Regions from separate parts of the Halomonas sp. AOP43-A1-21 genome, predicted to be linked through region 2. Evidence: predicted binding sites of a transcription regulator. Region 2 holds the regulator's gene; each other region holds the start of a gene.
The links. The regulator FNR, encoded in region 2, switches genes on or off when oxygen is low (the NO sensors DNR and NnrR bind a similar motif). The targets are predictions, from matches to a motif close to TTGATNTANATCAA.
Positions count from the first base shown of each region.

Region 1 (5,087 bases), on a different contig from region 2:
GCCTAGGTGTGCTTTCAGTGCTCCATGGAGGTGCGTTGCCATAATGCTTGGAGCCTCCAGAAGGGTAGAACATCACCATCGTAAGAAGTAGGAATTAGCGGGAAGGCCATCGTGGGATTCTCCAGATAGGGTACTTCGTAAAGTGTAGCGGTTTTTTGCTGCGATGCAGCAGGGGTGTGAAAGCTCCGTTCGATAGATTATGCACGTAGGTGGAAAAGTGGATGCGAGGAGAGGAAATGGCAAAAAATGGGTTCTGAGCCGCTAGGTTCTGTGGGCTTGAAAACTCACGATAGTAGAATTAACTGATGGGTCGGGGGGAGAGCGCGTGTGATATCTGTAAAGCGCTTTGTCAAGTGTCGCAAGGAACGACCGTTCTCACTGGCTCTTAAAATGCCGCGCAAGGTAAATGACTGACACATAGCGTCTGCCGCACTTTATCCGGCCAAGGACGGCTTAAACAGACGCATAGATGAAGTCGTCTACTTGCTGCAGAATTGCTTCTTAAAATGCTAAGTGGTTATGCAGTGTTGTGATGGATAGGTTTTGATAGATAGATTTTGATAGACAATTTTTGATAGATAGTCTTTGAAAAATTGTTTTGGCAGATTGTTTTGGCAGATTGTTTTTGCGGAATATCTCGACGTGCTATGTTGGTTTAGGCACATAGCTTATGTCTTCAACATATGTTTTAAAAAGGCTTAATAACAATAGAGCTACGCCATGACCTCATCAATCGCTTATCACGACCACTGGGTGTCATTGTCTCACGGACACCTGTTTGCACGCAGCTGGGAACCCTCGGCGCTGAGTTCTGATACACCGATTATTTTATTACACGACTCTCTCGGCTGTACCGCCTTATGGCGTAGCTTTCCAGCAGCGCTATGCGAAAAGACCCGACACCGCGTTATTGCCTATGACCGGCTGGGGTTTGGTCAATCGAGCGCCTGTCTTGAGCCGCCACCGTTGAGCTTTATTGACGATGAACCCGGCACTGATTTTGCCGCTTTATGTGCAGCGCTTGCGATAGACCGCTTTATTGTATTAGGCCATAGCGTGGGCGGCTGCATGGCCATTCACTGTGCTGGCGCTTATGCGTCACGGTGTCTGGGGCTGATTACGATTGCTGCTCAATCGGCTAACGAGGCGCGTACACGTTCTGGTATCGAACAGGCAAAAGCCGCTTTTAAAGCGCCAGAACAGTTTTCAAAGCTGGAAAAATATCACGGTCATAAAGCCCGCTGGGTGTTAGATGCCTGGGTTAATACGTGGCTGCATCCTGACTTCATCAACTGGTCATTGGTACCCGCGCTTGAACGCGTGCATTGCCCCACATTGGTATTGCACGGCGAGAAAGATGAATATGGCTCGCACCGCCAGCCGGAACGTATTGCCCGGTATATCCAAGGCCCGGCGCACTGCGAAATACTTAAAAACCTTCACCACACCCCTCACCGCGAAGATGAAGCGCAGGTGATCAGGCTTATCGACTCGTTTATCGAAGAGCTTTCCCGTTAAGGAGATTGGATGCGTCTGCGTATTTTATCCGACCTGCACTTGGAGCACTTTGCGGACAGCCGCCCGTTATCCGATGTAAAGGCCGATGTTGTGATGTTAGCGGGGGATATTCATCATAAAGCTGAAGGCTTAATCTGGGCACGGGCGCAGTTTCCCACGCTGCCAATTCTGTTTGTGCCGGGGAACCATGAGTTCTATGGCACCTGTATGCCGCTGATGCGCGAAGAGCTTAAGAAAGAGGCCAAGCGGCTTGATATCGAACTGCTGGATAACCGCGCCGTCACGCTCAACGGCGTACGCTTTTATGGCACGACCCTCTGGACCGATTTTGCGCTTTACGCCAGTGATCCGACGAAAAATCCAGCCCATACCGAGTCCAAAGCGCTGCGCTACATGCCCGATTTCAGAATCATCCAAACGTCACCGGGCACGACGTTGACACCCCAAGCGAGTCAGCAGCTGCACACTGAAGCCCTCGCTTGGCTTGAAGGCGAACTGTCCAAGCCGTTTGATGGTCCCAGGGTAGTGATCAGCCATCATGCGCCGCTTCACCACTGCATTCCTGATCAATATTTAGGTGATGCGCTATCCCCAGCCTTTGCCTCTCATCTGCCGCAGTTGATGGGCAAAATGGATCTATGGATACACGGTCACGTTCATGAACCGGTGGATCTTATATATGCCGGTACGCGCGTACTGGCTAACCCTGGCGGATATCCGGATGAGTTTAATTCACCGCTTTTTAAGCCGGATTTAATCATCAATATTTGATGCCTACCGATATTAAGTTGGTTCCGGCAAAATTGCTTAGGGGCTATTGTTCTCCATGAAGGTGCACCCTCTAGGGCAAAATCTTGTTTTTATTGCTTAAAAAAATTACTGGGTTTTTAAAAGATATTTTAGACGCTAGCACTTTGGTCGAAGCTTAAAGCTTTTTACTTGCAGGTGTTGCGCGTGTTGATTATTTTCTAGTTTGTATGATGTATGACAAATAACTAGTTTACTACGATTTTACCTATTGCCATGTAATTAAACATGGATGAGAAAGCATGAGGACGTTTCTGTGAAATTTTCCAAACAAGAAGTAATACAAGCAGTTGGAGATGGACTACTGTCATTTCCCATTACCGATTTTGATCAGAACGGAAAATTTGACGAAAAAAGCTACCGCGAGCGCTTAGCGTGGTTTATCAGCCACGACATTTCTGCCGTGTTTGTAGCTGGTGGTACGGGCGAATTTTTCAATTTGACGCTTGAAGAGTATCGCCAGATTGTTCGTGTAGCGGTGGAAGTAGTCGATGGTAAGCTGCCGGTAATCGCAAGCGCTGGGTTAAGTGTTGAAGCGGGCAAGGCCTTTGCTGATGCCGCCTCTGAAGCCGGTGCCGATGGTATTTTGTTGATGCCCCCGTACCTGACAGAGTGTCCGCAGGATGGATTAGTCGAGTATGCGCGGCAAATTTGTGATGCCACTGATATCAACGTCATTTACTACAACCGAGGGAACGGGGTTCTGAATGCCGAGTCGGTGCAAGCACTCGCGGATGCCTGCTCGAACCTTATCGGTTTGAAAGATGGTAAAGGCGATATTCAGGCACTCAACAAAATCATTAAAACGGTCGGTGATCGCTTAGTGTATGTGGGCGGTGTGCCTACGGCAGAGATTTTCGCAGAAGCGTACCTGTCAATTGGCGTTAATACCTATTCATCTGCGGTATTCAACTTTGTACCCGATATGGCGGTTACGTTTTATAAAGCGCTCCGCAACGGTGATAAAGACGTCGTTAAACGAATCACGAACGATTTCTTTATTCCATTTATTGATCTGCGTGATCAAAAAGCCGGTTACGCGGTTAGCTTGATTAAAGAAGGCGCGGATATTATCGGCCGCCCGGCTGGAAGCGTTCGTGCGCCTTTAACCATGCCCACCCAAGAGCAACGCCAGCAGTTAGAGCGCCTGGTTGGTGTAGCGCGTTCTTTCTAAAAGCTGAAAAAAACCACAAGTAATAATAAGAGGTTTTAAGTGATGAAAACAAAAACTATCCGTCGCCAAGCGCTGTTTGCCCTAACGGGTGTCTCGCTATTAGCCGCTGCTGTTTCTGCCCAAGCCGATAACTGGCGGGGCTGGAATATTCACCCTGACGGTTACCCCAATACGGTAGCGCTTGAAGCCTTTGCCGAGGCAGTTAAAGAGCAAACAGAAGGGCGCGTTACCCCCCGTGTTTACAACAATGCCGTGCTGGGTGATCAGTCTGATGCGATTGAGCAAACCCGCAATGGTGCGTTGGATTTCGCTAATTTCAATATGGGGCCCATGGGACCCATTGTTAAGGAAACGAATGTTTTCTCGCTACCTTTCCTATTTACCGATGTAGACCATATGCACACGGTAATGGATGGCGAGATTGGTCAGCGCTTTGCTGATGCATTGGAAGATAAAGGTCTGGTAGTGCTCTCCTGGTTCGATTCAGGCGCCAGAAGCATTTACAACACCAAGCATCCGATCAACACCCCAGAAGATGTTCAGGGCTTAAAGATCCGGGTCATGAATAACGATCTTTACGTCGAGATGATGGAGGCGCTTGGCGGCAATGCGACGCCAATGGCGTATGGCGAGGTTTACCAGAGTTTAACCACCGGTGTTCTGGATGGTGCTGAAAACAACTACCCCTCCTTTGAATCCAGCAACCACTACGAAGCGGCGGAATACTACTCCTTAACCGAGCATTTGATTATTCCCGAGTGCCTGTGTGTTGCCAAAGCCAGTTGGGACAAGTTATCCGAAGAAGACCAGGAAATCGTTCGTGAAGAAGCGATGAATGCTTCCACCATGCAACGTGAGCTGTGGGTCGAAAGCTCTGAAGAGAGCCGTCAGATTATCTTGGATAACGGCGTGGAAATTAATGAAGTAGAAGATAAAGCGGCTTTCCAAACATTGATGGAGCCGATGTATGAAAACTTTATCGCTAATAACCCGGGCACGGGTGAGCTGATCGAGGAAATCAGAGCCGCTCAATAATTTTCTTATGACTTCCTTTCGGCGGCTTGATGCCGCCGAAAGATTAAAAGGAAATGTGTCGTGAGTATAGAGCTTGAAACACCCAGCAGTAGAAAAAGCACGACAAAAGAAGGCTCTGTAGACCGCGTGTTGGATGGCATGGCTGAGCTATGCGTGCTTGTGGCGGGCATCATGCTGGTCGTTCTTATTGCTACTTTCGGTTGGCTAGTCTTTGGACGTTATGTGCTTAACAACACGCCAACCTGGGTAGAGCAAACCTCCCTGATATTAGTGGTATATATCACCTGTTTGGGCGCCGCTGCCGGCGTCAGATACCACAGCCATCTGAATATCGACTTTGTTCGAGAGAGCTTTCCTCCTTTTCTGCGCGGATTAATGCACCACATCTCGGATCTTTTCATTCTTGTATTTGGTGGTTTTATGGTGGCTCAGGGCTGGAAGCTGGTCATGACAAACATGGAAAGGGCTATTCCAATGATTGGTCTCTCTGAAAGCTGGCGTGCAGCCCCACTGGTAATTTGTGGCGTGCTGATCATGCTGTTTGCAGGGGCGG
Region 1 is NZ_JBQSWC010000034.1:52,893-57,979, reverse strand. It holds gene ACT3R7_RS16910 (alpha/beta fold hydrolase) at 721-1,518, shown strand; gene ACT3R7_RS16905 (metallophosphoesterase) at 1,528-2,289, shown strand; gene kdgD (5-dehydro-4-deoxyglucarate dehydratase) at 2,582-3,499, shown strand; gene ACT3R7_RS16895 (TRAP transporter substrate-binding protein) at 3,542-4,534, shown strand; gene ACT3R7_RS16890 (TRAP transporter small permease) at 4,595-5,087, shown strand, end outside.
Region 1: the regulator FNR is predicted to act here: its motif matches at 2,496-2,509, upstream of kdgD (5-dehydro-4-deoxyglucarate dehydratase).

Region 2 (5,087 bases):
GTTAACCCGCATGCTTATACGCTGTTTCACTGGCTGCCCCTTGGTCTAGCCACCGCCTTGATGCTATTCGCCACACCGCCTTTTTTCAGGCGTGCGCTTGTCGATATACGGCGCGGCCTGCTCGGCCCGGCGGTGCCTATCAGTTTAGCCTTGAGCATCGCTTACCTGGCCAGCGGCTACGCAACGCTGCTTCATACTGGGGAGCACTACGCAGGTTTTATTACCCTGCTGACAACGCTCTTGCTGCTGGGCGGCTACGTTAAATCATCCCTAGGCCTGGGGCATGTTCAAAATACGCTCAAAGACGCCCTTCCTGCGTCGGCCACTCGGCTTTACCACGATGGCTGCGAGAAAATCCTGCCAATAGGGGAACTCGCTCCAGGCGATCACGTTGTAGTTAAACCGGGTCAGCGACTTCCTGCTGACGGCACGATTGAGCAAGGGACATCGAGCCTGGATGAATCGGTATTGAGCGGCGAGCAGCTTCCCATAACGCGCCAAGTAGGCGATCACGTGCTGGCTGGCTGTCGAAACCTGGAAAATTCGCTGGTCATCAAGGCAATCCTGGTAGGCGCTGATACTCGCACCGCGCATATTAGCGCCCAGGTTAAAGCTGCCTGGGGCGAGCAATCCTTGGCGGCGATCAACGCGCAAAACATGCACCGCTGGGTGAGTCGTTTACTCATAGCGAGCTTAAGCGTTACAGCTATTGGCGGATGGCTTGGGAAAGCCGAGGTGCTGGATACCCTGCTCTCTATGCTGGTAGTGAGTAGTTTCTGTGCGTTGGCGATGGCGCATCCTGCGATCTTAGTAGCCAGCTACCAGCAGTTGCGCAAGCGCGGCGTGGTAATACAGACGCCTTCCGCTCTGATGACATTGTCGCAAACAGCGCATGTCTGTGAGTCTTTAGCTTCCCACCCTGACGTGGTCATTTTTAGCCCTCGCAAGGCCTGTGCCGGCGAGACTCTTGCCATTGCCCGCGCCATGCAGCGCTGCATACGCCAAACCAGCGGCTTGGCCGTAGGCATAAGCCTGATATTATTTACCCTGGCAGCGCTGGTGGGCTTTTTATCTCCGCTGGGAGCCGTCTTGGGTGTTGTGATTAGCGTTCTCGCTGTCGTCGCCAATACGCTATGTTTTTCGCGCAGCCTTTCTCTTTCAGCCGCAAAAGGCATGTTATGAACCCGACCGGGCTTGATTTTCCACCGCTTATCGCCGCGTTTGTGTTTGGTTTGATGGGCGGCGCGCACTGCATTGGTATGTGCGGGGGAATCATGAGCGCGTTGACCTTTGCCGTACCGCCCAGCATGCGCCGCCCAGCACGTATGGGCGGCCTGCTGTTGAGCTACAACCTGGGCCGCATTACAAGCTATATGGCTGCAGGCGCCTTAGTGGCCGCTCTCGGCACGCTGATTTCGCTTTCTCCTTTAGCCCGGCAGGTATTGCAGGGGCTGGCGGCGTTAATGCTGATTTTAATGGCGCTTTACATCGCCAACTGGTGGAAGGGACTTTTGCGTGTTGAAGCCGTAGGAAAGCATTTATGGCGCTACCTTGAACCCGTTGGGCGGCGCTTGATGCCGGTAGTCCATTTTCCCCAAGCGTTTGCGCTAGGCGCTATATGGGGTTGGCTGCCGTGTGGGTTAGTTTACTCAATGCTAGCGTGGAGCCTGGCAATCGCCCAGCCACTTCAAGGTGCGCTGTTGATGGGGGCCTTTGGTCTGGGCACCCTGCCCGCGCTACTGGCCACTGGGCTAGCGGCTCACAAACTTAGCCACCTTATCCGCCACCCGGCGACCCGAACCCTAGCAGCGCTGACCATTATTACCTTTGCCTTATGGCAGCTATGGACGCTCAATGCTCACCTAGGTGGTCACGACCACGCGCCCTCACACTCCGACTCCCAACCTCATTCCCACTCGCACACCAATCATTGACGTAGCTCAACACTTTCTGGCAGTAACGACGGTAAGCTATAGGTAGAGTTTTATTTCTAAGCTACCGGAGGCGTTTCCATGTCCGTTCATGCCACTGCGGCCTCCCTGCCCGTTACACCTGCCGGATTGCCTAGCGCCCATTGGGATGAAGCGTTACTACGCCGCTATGATAAAAGCGGCCCTCGATACACGTCCTATCCAACCGCGCTGGCTTTTCATGAAGGTTTTACAGCGGATAACGTGATTCAAGCGCTTGAGCAGAGCAACGCCAGCCGGCGGCCACTTTCACTGTACGTTCATGTGCCGTTTTGTCGCAAAATTTGCTTTTACTGCGCATGCAATAAAATCGCCACTAAAAACACCGCGCTGGCAGAGCCTTACCTTTCGCGCCTGGACCGTGAAATGGTCCTCACCGCGCGCCACCTGGATACTTCACGACCCGTTAAACAGCTGCACTGGGGTGGCGGAACGCCGACGTTTCTTTCGCTGGCACAGATGGGCGATCTGATCGACCGCCTGGATGCCCGGTTCGGGCTTTCAAACGCCCCTGACCGCGATTATGCAATCGAAATTGATCCGCGTGAGGCCGATGTCTTTACCCTGCGCCATTTGCAGTCATTGGGCTTTAACCGCCTAAGCCTGGGCGTGCAGGATCTGGATCCGCGCGTTCAAAAAGCGATCAATCGTCACCAGCCGCGCGTACTTACCGAAACGCTGATGGATGAAGCGCACCGCTTGGGGTTTCGTTCGCTCAATCTCGACTTAATCTATGGCCTGCCCTTTCAGACCGAAAAGAGTTTTGCCGAGACGTTAGCGCAAGTGATTGAGCTGAGTCCGGCGCGCTTATCGGTGTTTAACTACGCGCATCTACCCACGAGGTTTAAGCCCCAGCGGCGCATTAATGTTGACGACCTGCCGGGCGCTGATGAAAAGCTTTCGATCTTGCGTACCACCATCGAGATGCTAACGGCCGCTGGTTACGTGCATATCGGCATGGATCATTTTGCCAAGCCTGAAGACAGCCTGGCGCTTGCCCAGGCCAACGGGACGCTGCAGCGTAATTTCCAAGGCTATTCAAGCCATGCTAAATGCGATTTGATTGGGCTCGGGGTATCGGCTATTTCACATATAGGCGATAGCTACGCGCAAAACCCAGTCGACTTAGCCAGCTATGAAAACGCCTTGGACCAAGGTCGACTAGCGACCGTGAAAGGCCTAAGATTAAGTAAGGATGATCTAATAAGGGCCGATGTTATCGAACGCTTAATGTGCGATATGCGCCTGGATTTAGCCGCCATTAGCCAACGCTGGCAGATTGATGCTGCCGATTATTTTTCACTTGCGTTAGAACAGCTACACCCTGCTGAGCAGGATGGGTTAATCATCCGCCAGGGTGATACGCTTAACGCAACGCCAATGGGTCGTTTGCTGGTTCGTCAATTAGCCATGGCGTTTGATGCCTGTTTGCCAGAGCAGTCAGGCCAGCGCTATTCGAAAATGGTCTAGCGGGCTGAGCGCGCGTAGCCAACACCCTTTGAGCAAAAAAGACGGAACCTGGGAGAGACTCAATGCCACCACCTGCAAGCCAACGACGTGCGCTTCTGCAAGAGGCACGTTGCCAGACCTGCAGCCTAAGCTCGCTGTGTCTGCCGCTCGCGCTTGAGCTTGAAGATATGGGGCAGTTTGACGCCATTATCCGGCGCCGGGCTCCGCTTAAAAAAGGCGAGCCGCTTTTTCGCCAAGGTGACCGCTTTACCAGTGTCTACGCGGTACGCTCGGGCAGCTTGAAGCAGGTGACCAGCGAGGGTAACGGTAACGACCAGCTTACCAATTTCTTTCTGCCAAGCGAGCTGGTAGGCCTGGACGGCATCGATGAAGAGCACTATCCCGGCAGCGTGATTGCGCTGGAAACCACGACCATTTGCGAGATCCCGTTTGATCGTCTGGATTCACTTTCCGAGGAACTCCCTGAGCTGCGCGGCCAGCTGTATCGCAGTATGAGTAAGGAGCTTCGCGATGACCGGCGCATGATGCGGCTTTTATCGCGCAAGACCGCCGACCAACGGCTGGCAAGCTTCTTACTGACGCTGTCGGAACGCTTTCGACGTCGGGGCTACTCGCCTTACAGCTTTCGGCTATCCATGGCCCGGGCCGACATAGGCAACTATCTGGGATTGGCCGTCGAGACAGTCAGCCGTATTTTAAGCCGCTTTCAGCAGCACAAAGTGGTGGCCGTCTCTGGGCGAGAGGTCAATATCCTCGATATGCAGCGCTTGATTACGCTTAGCGAAGAGGATGATCAAACGATCAATTCACATTAAACGTTTGAATGCGGCTAGCCATTAGCGCCTCCTGCTTGGCTTCAAGCCCTTGGAAATCAAATAACTCACGGTCGGCCAGCTGTGAAGGGGCAACGTTGGTGACCGCCTTGAACATGCTTTCCAGGCGGCCGGGGTGCTTCTTGTCCCACTCGGCAAGCATTTCCTTGACGACCTGACGTTGCATATTGGGCTGCGAACCACACAGGTTGCAGGGAATGATGGGAAATGCCATCAGTCGGGAAAACTCCGCAATATCGGCTTCTTTGCAGTAGGCCAACGGACGAATCACGATATTTTTACCGTCATCGGAGAGCAGTTTGGGCGGCATCGACTTCAATGTGCCGCCAAAAAACATATTCAGAAATAACGTTTCCAGAATATCTTCACGGTGATGGCCCAGCGCAATTTTATTCGCCCCAATCTCTTCAGCAAACCCGTAAAGCGATCCGCGCCGTAAGCGTGAACACAGCGCGCAGGTCGTCTTGCCTTCGGGGGTTTTCTCCTTCACCACCGAGTACGTGTCGCGCTCCAATATGTGGTATTCCACGCCGAGCTTATCCAGATAGCGTGGCAACACATGCTCAGGGAAACCGGGCTGCTTTTGGTCCATATTGACCGCCACCAGCGAGAAATTTACCGGCGCATTGCGCTGCAGGCTGCGCAGAATTTCCAGCATGGTGTAGCTGTCTTTACCACCTGACAGGCAGACCATCACGCGGTCACCCTCATTAATCATTTGGTAATCAATGATGGCATTACCCACTTCACGCCGCAGCCGCTTTTGCAACTTATTGAATTCACGCTTTTGTTTGGCGTCATCAGGCTCGGGCTG
Region 2 is NZ_JBQSWC010000002.1:44,496-49,582, reverse strand. It holds gene ACT3R7_RS01555 (heavy metal translocating P-type ATPase metal-binding domain-containing protein) at 1-1,182, shown strand, start outside; gene ACT3R7_RS01550 (sulfite exporter TauE/SafE family protein) at 1,179-1,934, shown strand; gene hemN (oxygen-independent coproporphyrinogen III oxidase) at 2,013-3,440, shown strand; gene fnr (fumarate/nitrate reduction transcriptional regulator Fnr) at 3,503-4,255, shown strand; gene ttcA (tRNA 2-thiocytidine(32) synthetase TtcA) at 4,242-5,087, opposite strand, start outside.

Region 3 (5,087 bases), on a different contig from region 2:
AGCATGGCACAAATGACCACCAGGCCCACCAGGGACGCCGAAATGATATCGCCGCCGAAGATCCACAGCAGCAAGGCCGTGGCCACCATGACGACCAAAAGGATTTCATGGCGGGTCAAGCGTCCCAGCTTGGCCAGTTCCTGGCCGGCCCAGTCGGAAATTTCATTACCCGCTTTTACCTCTGGGGCGCACAGCCAGTAGCACAGCAAGGGCACCAGGAGTAGCAGGAAAATACCCACCGGCGCGACCGCCATGAACCACTGCCCCCAGTGGATATGCAGGCCGGTGGCGCTTTCGGTCAGCGCGATGGCCAGCAGGTTGGGGGCCAGTGCGGTCAGAAACAGGGAGCTTGTGACACAGGTGGACACGATGGCCGTCCACATCAAAAAGCTGCCCATGCGCTTCATGCTGGGGTCGTTGGGGTGGGAATCATAAAGCGGCGGCAGGTTACGAATCACCGGGTAGATGGTGCCGCCGCTGCGCGCGGTGTTGGAAGGGGTAAACGGCGCCAGAATCGCATCCGCGATCATGACCGCGTAACCCAGCGTTAGGGTGCGTTTGCCCATGGATTTCACCAGCCAAAGCGAGATGCGCCGCCCCAGGCCGGTTTTCTCATAGCCAAGGGCAAACATGAAGGCGCCAAAAATCAGCCAAACGGTCGAGTTGGTGAAGCCCGAGACCGCCCAGGCGAAGGCCTGATTGGCCGCATTGAAGCCTTCCACTGCCATCTGCTCCGGCGAAAACAGTACCCATTGCGAAAGTAGCGCGGCCAGCGTCACCCCGAGTAGGCCAATGACTGCACCGGGCAGGGGCTCGAGTATCAGCCCGACCACACAGCCCAGAAAAATGGCAAAAAAGTACCACGCATGCGGTGCCAGTCCCGATGGCGCGGGTATCAAGGCAACGACGATGGCGACGAAAACGGGTGCTAACAACTTCCATAACGGCACGGGTTGAGCACGGCTGGTCATGTTGCCCTCTCTTATAGCGGGTCAGGTCAGAAAATTACCCGTAAATCATTCACGGGAGGAAAAAGTGGGGGTGAGTGGCCTCCTTGTGCGCTGCCTGAAAGACGCCGGCGCAACGTCTCGATGGGTGGAGATATGACTGTAATACGTGTGTCGCTGCCCGTTGTTTGATGTGTGTCAATAGTTCTTTAGATTGGTGCGAGATCAATACTTTGCCTTTCAGGGGTATGGTAATTTCAAACCAGAAGAGGGCGTTGTATCGGTAGTCTTTTAACCTGACCAGCGGGAGGGTGCCATGCGCCAGCAGGATTTCGATATTGTCATCGTAGGGGGCGGCGGTGCGGGGTTGCGCGCTGCGATAGGCGCGGCCGAGGCTGCCAAAGAGCAGGGCGCCTCGCAGCGCATCGCAATGCTTTCCAAGGTCTATCCCATGCGCTCGCATACCGTAGCCGCCGAAGGTGGCGCGGCGGCGGTTACCAGCAGCGACGACACTCACCAGGCACACTTCGATGACACCGTCTCCGGCGGCGACTGGCTGGTCGAGCAGGGCGTGGTGGACTATTTCGTTCATCATGCCTACCAGGAGCTGGTGCAGATGGAGCGCTGGGGCTGCCCCTGGAGTCGTAAGGACGACGGCCAAGTGCAGGTGCGCCGTTTTGGTGGCATGAAAACCGCCCGCACCTGGTTTGCCGCGGATAAAACCGGCTTTCACATGCTGCATACGCTCTTTCAGACCTCGCTCAAATACCCGGAGATCGAGCGCTTTGATGAGTATTTCGTGCTCGACCTGGCCGTTCACGAAGGCGCGGTCATCGGCGTCATTGCGCTGCAAATCGCGACCGGCGAGCTGACCCTGCTGCGCGCCAAGGCAGTGATTCTGGCCACCGGCGGCGCCGGGCGCCTGTTTCGCTTCAATACCAATGCGGGCATCGTCACCGGCGACGGCATGGCGATGGCCTACCGCCACGGCGTGGCGCTGCGCGATATGGAGTTCGTGCAGTACCACCCTACCGGGTTGCCCGGTTCCGGCATTCTGATTACCGAAGCGTGCCGCGGCGAAGGCGGGATTCTTCTTAATAAGGACGGCTACCGTTACTTGCAGGATTACGGCCTGGGCCCGGAAACACCGCTGGGCCAACCGGAAAACAAGTACATGGAGCTGGGCCCGCGGGACAAGCTTTCCCAGGCGTTTTGGCAGGAGCAGCAGGCCGGGCGCACCGGCAAGTTCGGCGACAGCGACGTGGTGTATCTCGACCTTCGCCACCTGGGTGAGAAAACCATCCTCGAGCGCCTGCCGTTCATCTGCGAGCTGGCCAAATCCTATATCAACGTCGACCCGGTGAAGGAACCCATCCCCATTCGCCCCGCCGTTCACTACACCATGGGCGGGATCGAAACCAACCCGCAGTGCGAAACCTCGATCACTGGGCTCTATGCCGCAGGGGAGTGTGCCTCGGTCGGCTTGCATGGCGCCAATCGGCTGGGCTCCAACTCGCTCACCGAACTGCTGGTGTTTGGCCGCCTGGCCGGTGAACAGGCAAGCCGGCGTGCGGCACACACCGAGTGGGCCGATAGCGCTCTTCTACACGCCCAGGCCGAGCGCCAACAGGCCACGCTTGCGCGCCTTTGCGATGGCAACCGCAGCGGCGAGAACTGGGTGGATCTCAAGCACGCCATGGTGCAGGCCATGGAAAGCGGCTGTGGTATCTACCGCACCGAGGAAAGCATGGCCCAGGCGTTGGCACAAATTCGAAAGCTGCGCGCGCGCTACCGCGAGATTCGCGTCAACGATGCCAGCAAGATATTCAATACCGAGCTTTTGGAGTGCCTCGAGCTTGGGTGTGGACTGGATATCGCCGAAGCCTCGTGCCTTGGTGCCCTGGAGCGGCGTGAATCCCGCGGTGCCCACCAGCGTCTGGACGAAGGGATGCAAACGCGGGACGACGTTAACTACCTCAAGCACAGCCAGGTATTTTATCAAGGCGAGGCGCCTGCCAGGCTGCACTGGCAGGAGGTCGATGTACGCTTTTCCGCCCCGGCAGAACGGGCCTATGGGGACGCCGGTAAAGGGGACAAGGTATGAACAAGACCATCAGCGTTAAGCGCTACGTACCCGATAACGCGGCGGAGTCCTACTGGCAGGCCTTTGAGCTGCCGGTTGATGACAGCACGTCGCTACTGGACGCCCTCAACCATATAAAAGAGCAGTTGGATAGCACGCTGAGCTACCGCTGGTCGTGTCGCATGGCGATCTGCGGCTCCTGTGGGGTGATGGTGAACGGCATTCCCAAGCTCGGCTGCAAAACCTTTTTGCGCGATTATGACGGCGAGATCCGTATCGAGCCGCTCGCCCACTTTCCGGTACAGCGCGACCTGGTCGTGGACATGGAGATCTTTCTCGAGCACCTGGCGGCGGTGAAGCCCTATCTAATCGATGACGACCCGGTCAAACCCTTCGACCCCCAAGCGCCGGAAACCTATCGCCAGTCGCCGGCGCAGTTGGCCCGCTACAAGCAGTTCGCCAACTGCATCAACTGCGGGCTCTGCTACTCGGCGTGCCCGCAGTTCGGGCTCAACCCGGAGTTTCGGGGCCCGGCGGCGATCGCGCTGGCCCACCGTTACAACCAGGACAGCCGCGACCACGGCAAAAAGCAGCGTATGGCGGAGCTTAACCGCCACGAGGGCGTGTGGAGCTGCACCTTTGTCGGCTTTTGCTCGAAGGTGTGCCCGAAGCACGTCGACCCCGCTGCGGCGGTGAACCAGGGCAAGGTCGAAGCGGCCAAGCATACCTTGATCGCCTTGTTCAAAGGCGATGAGATGAACGGCGAGGGGAAGGCGCATGAATAAAACATCATCGCAACGCTTGCCGCCACTGAAACGCAACTGGTGGCTAAAGCATCGGTTTTTCAAACTTTATATGCTGCGCGAAGCCACGGTTTTGCCGCTGGTGTTTTTTCTGCTTTGTTTGATGGCGGGAATGGTGGCGCTCGTTCAGGGGGCGGATAGCTGGCAGGGCTGGGTGGGCTTCATGGGCTCGCCGGTGGTGCTGGCGCTGAACCTTCTGGCGCTTGCCGCCAGCCTTTATCACGCCGCCACGTTCTTTGTGCTGTTTCCACGGGTCATGCCGCTGCGCATCGCTGGCCGCAGCCTGCCTGACAACATGATCGTGGCGGGGCAGTGGGCAGGCGTGGTGGTCGTCGCGCTGCTGTTCTTCTGGTTATTGGGGAGGGCCTGAATATGAGCAAGCAAGCCATGAGTAAACCCGGCAGCCCACAGGCGGCATCCCACCAACAAGCCTTCGATGAGCCGCTTTGGTGGGGGCTTTTCAGCGCGGGCGGCGTCTGTTTTGCGGTCCTTTTGCCCGCCGTCATCCTGTTTATTGGCGTTTTGTTGCCGCTTGGGCTGCTGCCCGCCGACGCGCTAAGCTACGAGCGGGCCACGGCGCTACTGTTCAGCGTACCGGGCTTTTTGTTTGTCGGCGCAGTGGTGTGCCTGCCGCTCTTTCATGCCGCTCACCGGCTGCGCCATGGCCTGTTCGATATAAGCGTGGGCCGCGACGGCTTCAACAAGAAACTGATGTACGGCGCGGCTGCGCTGCTGAGTATGCTGGCATTAGGCCTGGTGGTGGCCGGTATGCTGAGCTGACCGGGACGCAGAACGCCTTAACCGATTAAAAGAGACTGACATGATTGACGGACTGACTGAATCAGAACTCTATGCCCCCATCGCGTGGCAGGACGACTCCGCAGACTACCAGGATATTCTGTATCACACCTCGAGCGAGGGCGTGGCTCGTATCACCATCAACCGCCCCGAGGTGCGCAACGCCTTTCGCCCGCAAACGGTCAATGAAATGGCCCAGGCACTCAACCGCGCCCGCCACGACAGCGCTATCGGCGCCATTCTACTCACCGGCGCCGGTGATAAAGCGTTCTGCTCCGGCGGCGACCAGCGCATTCGCGGTGACTATGGCGGCTACCAGGACGAAGAGGGTACCCATCACCTCAACGTGCTGGATTTCCAGCGTGATATTCGTACCTGCCCCAAGCCAGTCGTCGCCATGGTGGCGGGCTACGCCATCGGCGGTGGCCACGTGCTGCACCTGATGTGTGACTTGAC
Region 3 is NZ_JBQSWC010000004.1:130,415-135,501, forward strand. It holds gene ACT3R7_RS04000 (anion permease) at 1-950, opposite strand, end outside; gene frdA (fumarate reductase (quinol) flavoprotein subunit) at 1,264-3,051, shown strand; gene ACT3R7_RS04010 (succinate dehydrogenase/fumarate reductase iron-sulfur subunit) at 3,048-3,815, shown strand; gene ACT3R7_RS04015 (succinate dehydrogenase/fumarate reductase transmembrane subunit) at 3,808-4,203, shown strand; gene frdD (fumarate reductase subunit FrdD) at 4,206-4,613, shown strand; gene menB (1,4-dihydroxy-2-naphthoyl-CoA synthase) at 4,654-5,087, shown strand, end outside.
Region 3: the regulator FNR is predicted to act here: its motif matches at 1,136-1,149, upstream of frdA (fumarate reductase (quinol) flavoprotein subunit).

Region 4 (5,087 bases), on a different contig from region 2:
GGTTGAGGAAAAGTGGTAAACGATATGCGTCTTCCAATAAAAGCCAGCCTCGCCCGGCAATAGCTGCGAGTACATCCGGCCCGCAGGCGTGTTTATCATCTAACAGGCTTGAGTACCAGTCGCCAACCGCCGGATGAGAGGTACTGCCTACCGCACGAATGCAGCTACATAAGGTTTCCATGTCGCCATTGTTCGCTGCCTGCTCACCTATCTCGCGCAGCGCCAGTATCATGGATACTGGCAGTGGCTGGTGTTCTAAACAGTAGCAGAGTGAGTGCACAACGCTAGTTGGCAGCGTCGCTAGACGAGAAGCAAGCGCCTCTGCCTGGGTGTCGTCCAGCCTGACCGTATAGTCGGCAATACCTTGAAGCCCTAATGCTTGCCAGTCGATATCCATTTGACCGCTCAAATAGGCGTCAACCGGCTCAAAATGCTGGCTGGCGGGCAATCCTCGCTCAAGGGTGGCGTAGGCATTAAGCATTGCCTGAAAAGTCACATTTGGCGTGAAAGCGAGCGGATTATCCTTCATTAGATGATCTGCGTCTTTAACGTTTTGCCCCGCTTGAGCAACATTTTTTCCCAGCGTCTCGATCAGCCGGTTTAAAAAACCGTCGCGCTGGGCGGGGGAGAGTAATCCTTGCTCGTCTAGAGGCAATGCTAAAAACCAAATCGCAGGTTCTGGCATATCCCCAAGGCGAAAAACGGCCGCTATTCGCGCCTGGCCTTGCCATGGCTCGGGCCAAGCGGTATGACCCAGCTCAAAGCTTGCCAGCGTATCGCGCGTACAGGCGGAGACACGCCGGCCCATATGATAGAGCGAAACCTCGGCACCGCTGCGTGTAAAAAACTCATCAATGGTCTGAATTGGTTGCATGATGTCCTTCCGCATTTCAAGCTTGCACTCTACCTTGCCCACCGCACAGTGTCAGCCGAAACGGCGGTTAAATCGGTGCTTTCTTTTGGTTAGTGATCAAAAAACAAACAATTTCCTGTAAGCCTTCTGAGAGTAGCGGTTCCGGCACCTTTCCATAGTTTATCCACAGGCTCTTGCAGGTTTTCTGTGAATCGGTGGGTAACTGTTAATTACTGGGTATAAGTAGCAACTCACGTATAGAGTTGGGATAATAAAGGTGAACCGTTACTGATTAATTAAGGTGCTTATGAGCGTCCATCAACAGCTTCAAACCGCGCTTCTCGAGCTTGAAGCCGCCATGAAGGCCGCCAACTTATGGCGTGTCGAAACTCCCCAGGCAAGCGCTTTTGCAAGTCAGGAGCCCTTTTGTATCGATACCATGTCGCTACCCCAGTGGGTGCGCTTTGTGTTTGTCGCCCGGCTTAATGCGCTTATTGATGCCAATGCGCCGTTACCCGCCAAATGCGAAGTGGCCCCTGCGATTGCCGCCTATCTGATCCAGGAAAAAGTGCGCTCCAGTGACCAATTTCTGGTGGTGCGGGCATTTGAGAAGGTCGATCAGCTAGTCACAGACAACTAGCGGTTAACCCATCGGGCCTGCGCACTGGCTGGCCCGGTAGGAAAAATTCATCCCTGTGTTGGTTCGCCAAGCACTTTTCCTAGTGCTATCCGTTAAAAGCGATAGCTTAGCCCGCCCATCACGACAACCGGATCAATGTCCACAGAGCCCGCAGCCGTACCGTTAATAGTGGCATCAGTATTGATATCCAGATACCAGGCGGCCGCGTTAAGCGCCCAGTGGTCGTCGATCAGTAGGTCGACACCTACTTGGCCTGCTGCCCCCCAGGAGTTTTCCAAATTAAGTTCACCAATCGCCACGTACTCATCTGAAAAACGCGTGTAATTGATGCCTGCGCCAATATAGGGCTGCACTCGGGATTGCGTACCGCCGAGCGGGTAATACTGCAGTGTCAGGGTCGGGGGAAGATGCTTGGTTGATGCCAGATTATCCCCATTGAGAGCAATATCATGCTCAAACGGGAGGGCGGCGAGAAGCTCAACCCCTAGCTTGTCGTGGAAACGGTAACCAAGGGTAAAAGCGAAATCCGTTTTATCCTGTACATTGACCGCAAAGGCGCCATCGGCAAGTTCTCCGTTGTGGCTTTTGGGGGCCACTTTGGCGACCCCTGCACGGGTAAAAAAGTCGCCTGCACCGTAGGCAAATACTTGGCTGCTGGCGGCCAGGGTGGCCGTGGCCAGCCCCATGGTTAACAGTGCGGGGAAAGATAGATGGCGCATGACGTTGCTCCTTGCTGTTGACGTTACTCGATAAGTGTCTGTCACTTATGAATAAAGGATATCGTCATGGTGCGGCGGCATTATTGACCCAGGGCAATGAGCGCATGAAAAAGGCCACCCGGGGGTGGCCTTCAAAGATCATTTCAGACTCTTTCTATCGTTCGATATGCTGATATTCACCGGCATCGGCAGTCGCGCTGCTCACCACCAGAATGGCAATGAAGGAAGCAATGAAGCCAGGAATGATTTCGTAGATGCCAGGGCCACCCATGAATTCGCCATTCCAGCCCAGCGCGATCCAGACCATCACGGTGACAGCACCGACGATCATGCCTGCGATGGCGCCAGCGCCGTTAGTGCGTGACCACATCAGCGATAAGATAATCAGGGGGCCGAACGCTGCACCAAAGCCTGCCCAGGCGTTACTGACTAAGCCTAACACCTGAGAGTCGGGGTCGGAGGCAATAAAGGCTGCCACCAAACCTACCAGTACCACACTAATCCGGCCCACGGTAACGGTCTGCTTTTCTGATGCCTGCTTGTTCAGGAAGAGACGGTAGAAGTCTTCGGTTAGCGATGACGACGCCACCAGCAGCTGGCTGGAAATGGTACTCATGACTGCCGCAAGCAAGGCCGCATACAGGAAGCCGGTAATCAGCGGATGGAACAGCAGCTCTGCCAGGATAATAAAGATCGTTTCCGGATCCTGAATATCCATACCGTTGCGGATAGCGTAAGCCCGACCAAAGATGCCGAGCGAAACCGCACCAATCAGAGAAATCGCCATCCAGCCCATACCAATATTACGTGCAGTAGGCACATCTTTCAGGTGGCGAATGGCCATGAAACGCACGATGATATGCGGCTGGCCAAAATAACCTAAGCCCCAGGTAACGGCAGAAAGCCAGCCGATGAAGGTCAGGCCCTCTGTCCACGACAGCAGCGTGGGATCGACGTCGTTAAGCGTCTGCGATGCTTGAGTGAAACCACCGCCGCCTTCACCAAAGAGCACAACTGCCGGCATGATGATCAGTGCCAGCATCATGATGCAGCCTTGCACAAAGTCCGTCATGCTCACGGCCAAGAAACCGCCCACTACCGTATAAATAAGCACCACGCCGAGAGTGATGATAATGCCCAGAGCGTAGTCGCTCATGTCGCCAATGTTGATAATCCCCGCAAAGGCGCTTTCGAACAGCTTCCCGCCTGCCACTAGGCCAGACGCTGTGTAAACTGCGAAGAAAATAACGATAACGATGGCCGATACCGTTCTTAGCGACATTGCCCGGGTAGGAAACCGATTGGCCAGAAAGGCTGGAATAGTGATCGCATTACCATAGTGAACGGTTTGCTCACGCAGGCGTGGTGCGACCAATAACCAGTTGAAGAAGGCGCCCACGAATAGGCCAATACCGATCCAGGCCGAGCCCAAACCAGACACGAACATCGCACCGGGCAACCCCAGCAGCAGCCAGCCGCTCATGTCTGATGCACCCGCTGACAGGGCCGCTACTTTGGGGCTCAAGGTTCGACCGCCCAGCACGTAGTCTTCAGAGGTCGAAGTGGATGTGCGCATGGCATAAAGGCCAATGCCGATCATAAGCGCAAAATAAGCAAAAAGGCTGATCCAAACGCCAATAGCCATGAAATTCTCCCGTTTATCAAGTCGGATAGCACCGACTGGTGAGTGCGCTTACCGAGCAATGCTTGGTAATCGCACGGACTTATTGTTGTTAACCCTGTCTCTTATTCACGTTACGACCTTCGAGCGTTCCTCGAAGGAGTCGTCAAAAAGAGGTTTCGAGCGTTTATGTGTAACGTTCCCTATGCCTAATGTCCCCCTCCTCAAGAGGGGGGACGTAAAGGCCGTTGCGCTATTATTTTCAACCATGAGAGATCCTTTTTGAGGAGTTCAGGTTCGTTATTATGATGAGCTATTTACTCATCGCCTAGCGCCAGTAAAGACGCGTTACCACCTAAAGCGGCGGTGTTATTGGTAACCGTTTTTTCAGTGATAAAGCGCTGCAGGTAATTCGGCCCGCCCGCTTTAGGGCCTGTGCCTGAAAGTCCTTGACCACCAAAGGGTTGGACGCCCACCACGGCCCCAATGATATTACGATTAATGTATACATTGCCCGCACGAATTTTCTGCGCAATTTCAGCGGCAAAGGACTCATTGCGGCTATGCACCCCAAAAGTCAGGCCGTAGCCACGGCCATTGATATCATTGATTGCCCGGTCAAGCTCGCTGGCCTTGTAGCGCACAATGTGCAGCACAGGACCAAACTGCTCTCGGGTCAACGAATTGATACTGTCGATGGTAAAGGCTACGGGCGCCACGAATGTACCGTTCTGAGTATGCTCGGCAGCCATCGGTGTTTCAGCGACTAAGCGGTTTTCGCCTTTAAGCTTTTCGATATGCTCAAGCAGGCCTTTGCGGGCTTCTTCGTCAATCACTGGGCCAACGTCGGTACCCAAATCGCGCGGATCACCGATGCGCAGCTCGTTCATAGCGCCTTTAAGAATTGTGATGACGCGGTCGGCAACATCGTCTTGCAGGTAAAGAACTCGCAACGCCGAGCAGCGCTGGCCAGCGCTTTGGAACGCAGACTGAATAACATCGACCACGACCTGTTCGGGCAGGGCGGTAGAGTCGACGATCATGGCGTTCATGCCGCCGGTTTCAGCGATCAGCGTGGGCAGCGGTGCGTTTTCACGCGCAGCCAAGGCGCGGTTGATGATCTGCGCCGTGTCGGTGCCGCCGGTAAAAACTACGCCGGTGATTCGCGGGTCGGAGGTCAGCACGCTGCCCACGGTCGGGCCATCGCCCGGCAGTAGCTGAACCACATCGCGCGGCAGGCCTGCTTCGTAAAGC
Region 4 is NZ_JBQSWC010000018.1:29,971-35,057, reverse strand. It holds gene ACT3R7_RS11440 (DUF3549 family protein) at 1-874, opposite strand, end outside; gene ACT3R7_RS11435 (YqcC family protein) at 1,161-1,493, shown strand; gene ACT3R7_RS11430 (OmpW/AlkL family protein) at 1,586-2,212, opposite strand; gene putP (sodium/proline symporter PutP) at 2,367-3,857, opposite strand; gene putA (bifunctional proline dehydrogenase/L-glutamate gamma-semialdehyde dehydrogenase PutA) at 4,151-5,087, opposite strand, start outside.
Region 4: the regulator FNR is predicted to act here: its motif matches at 2,296-2,309, upstream of ACT3R7_RS11430 (OmpW/AlkL family protein).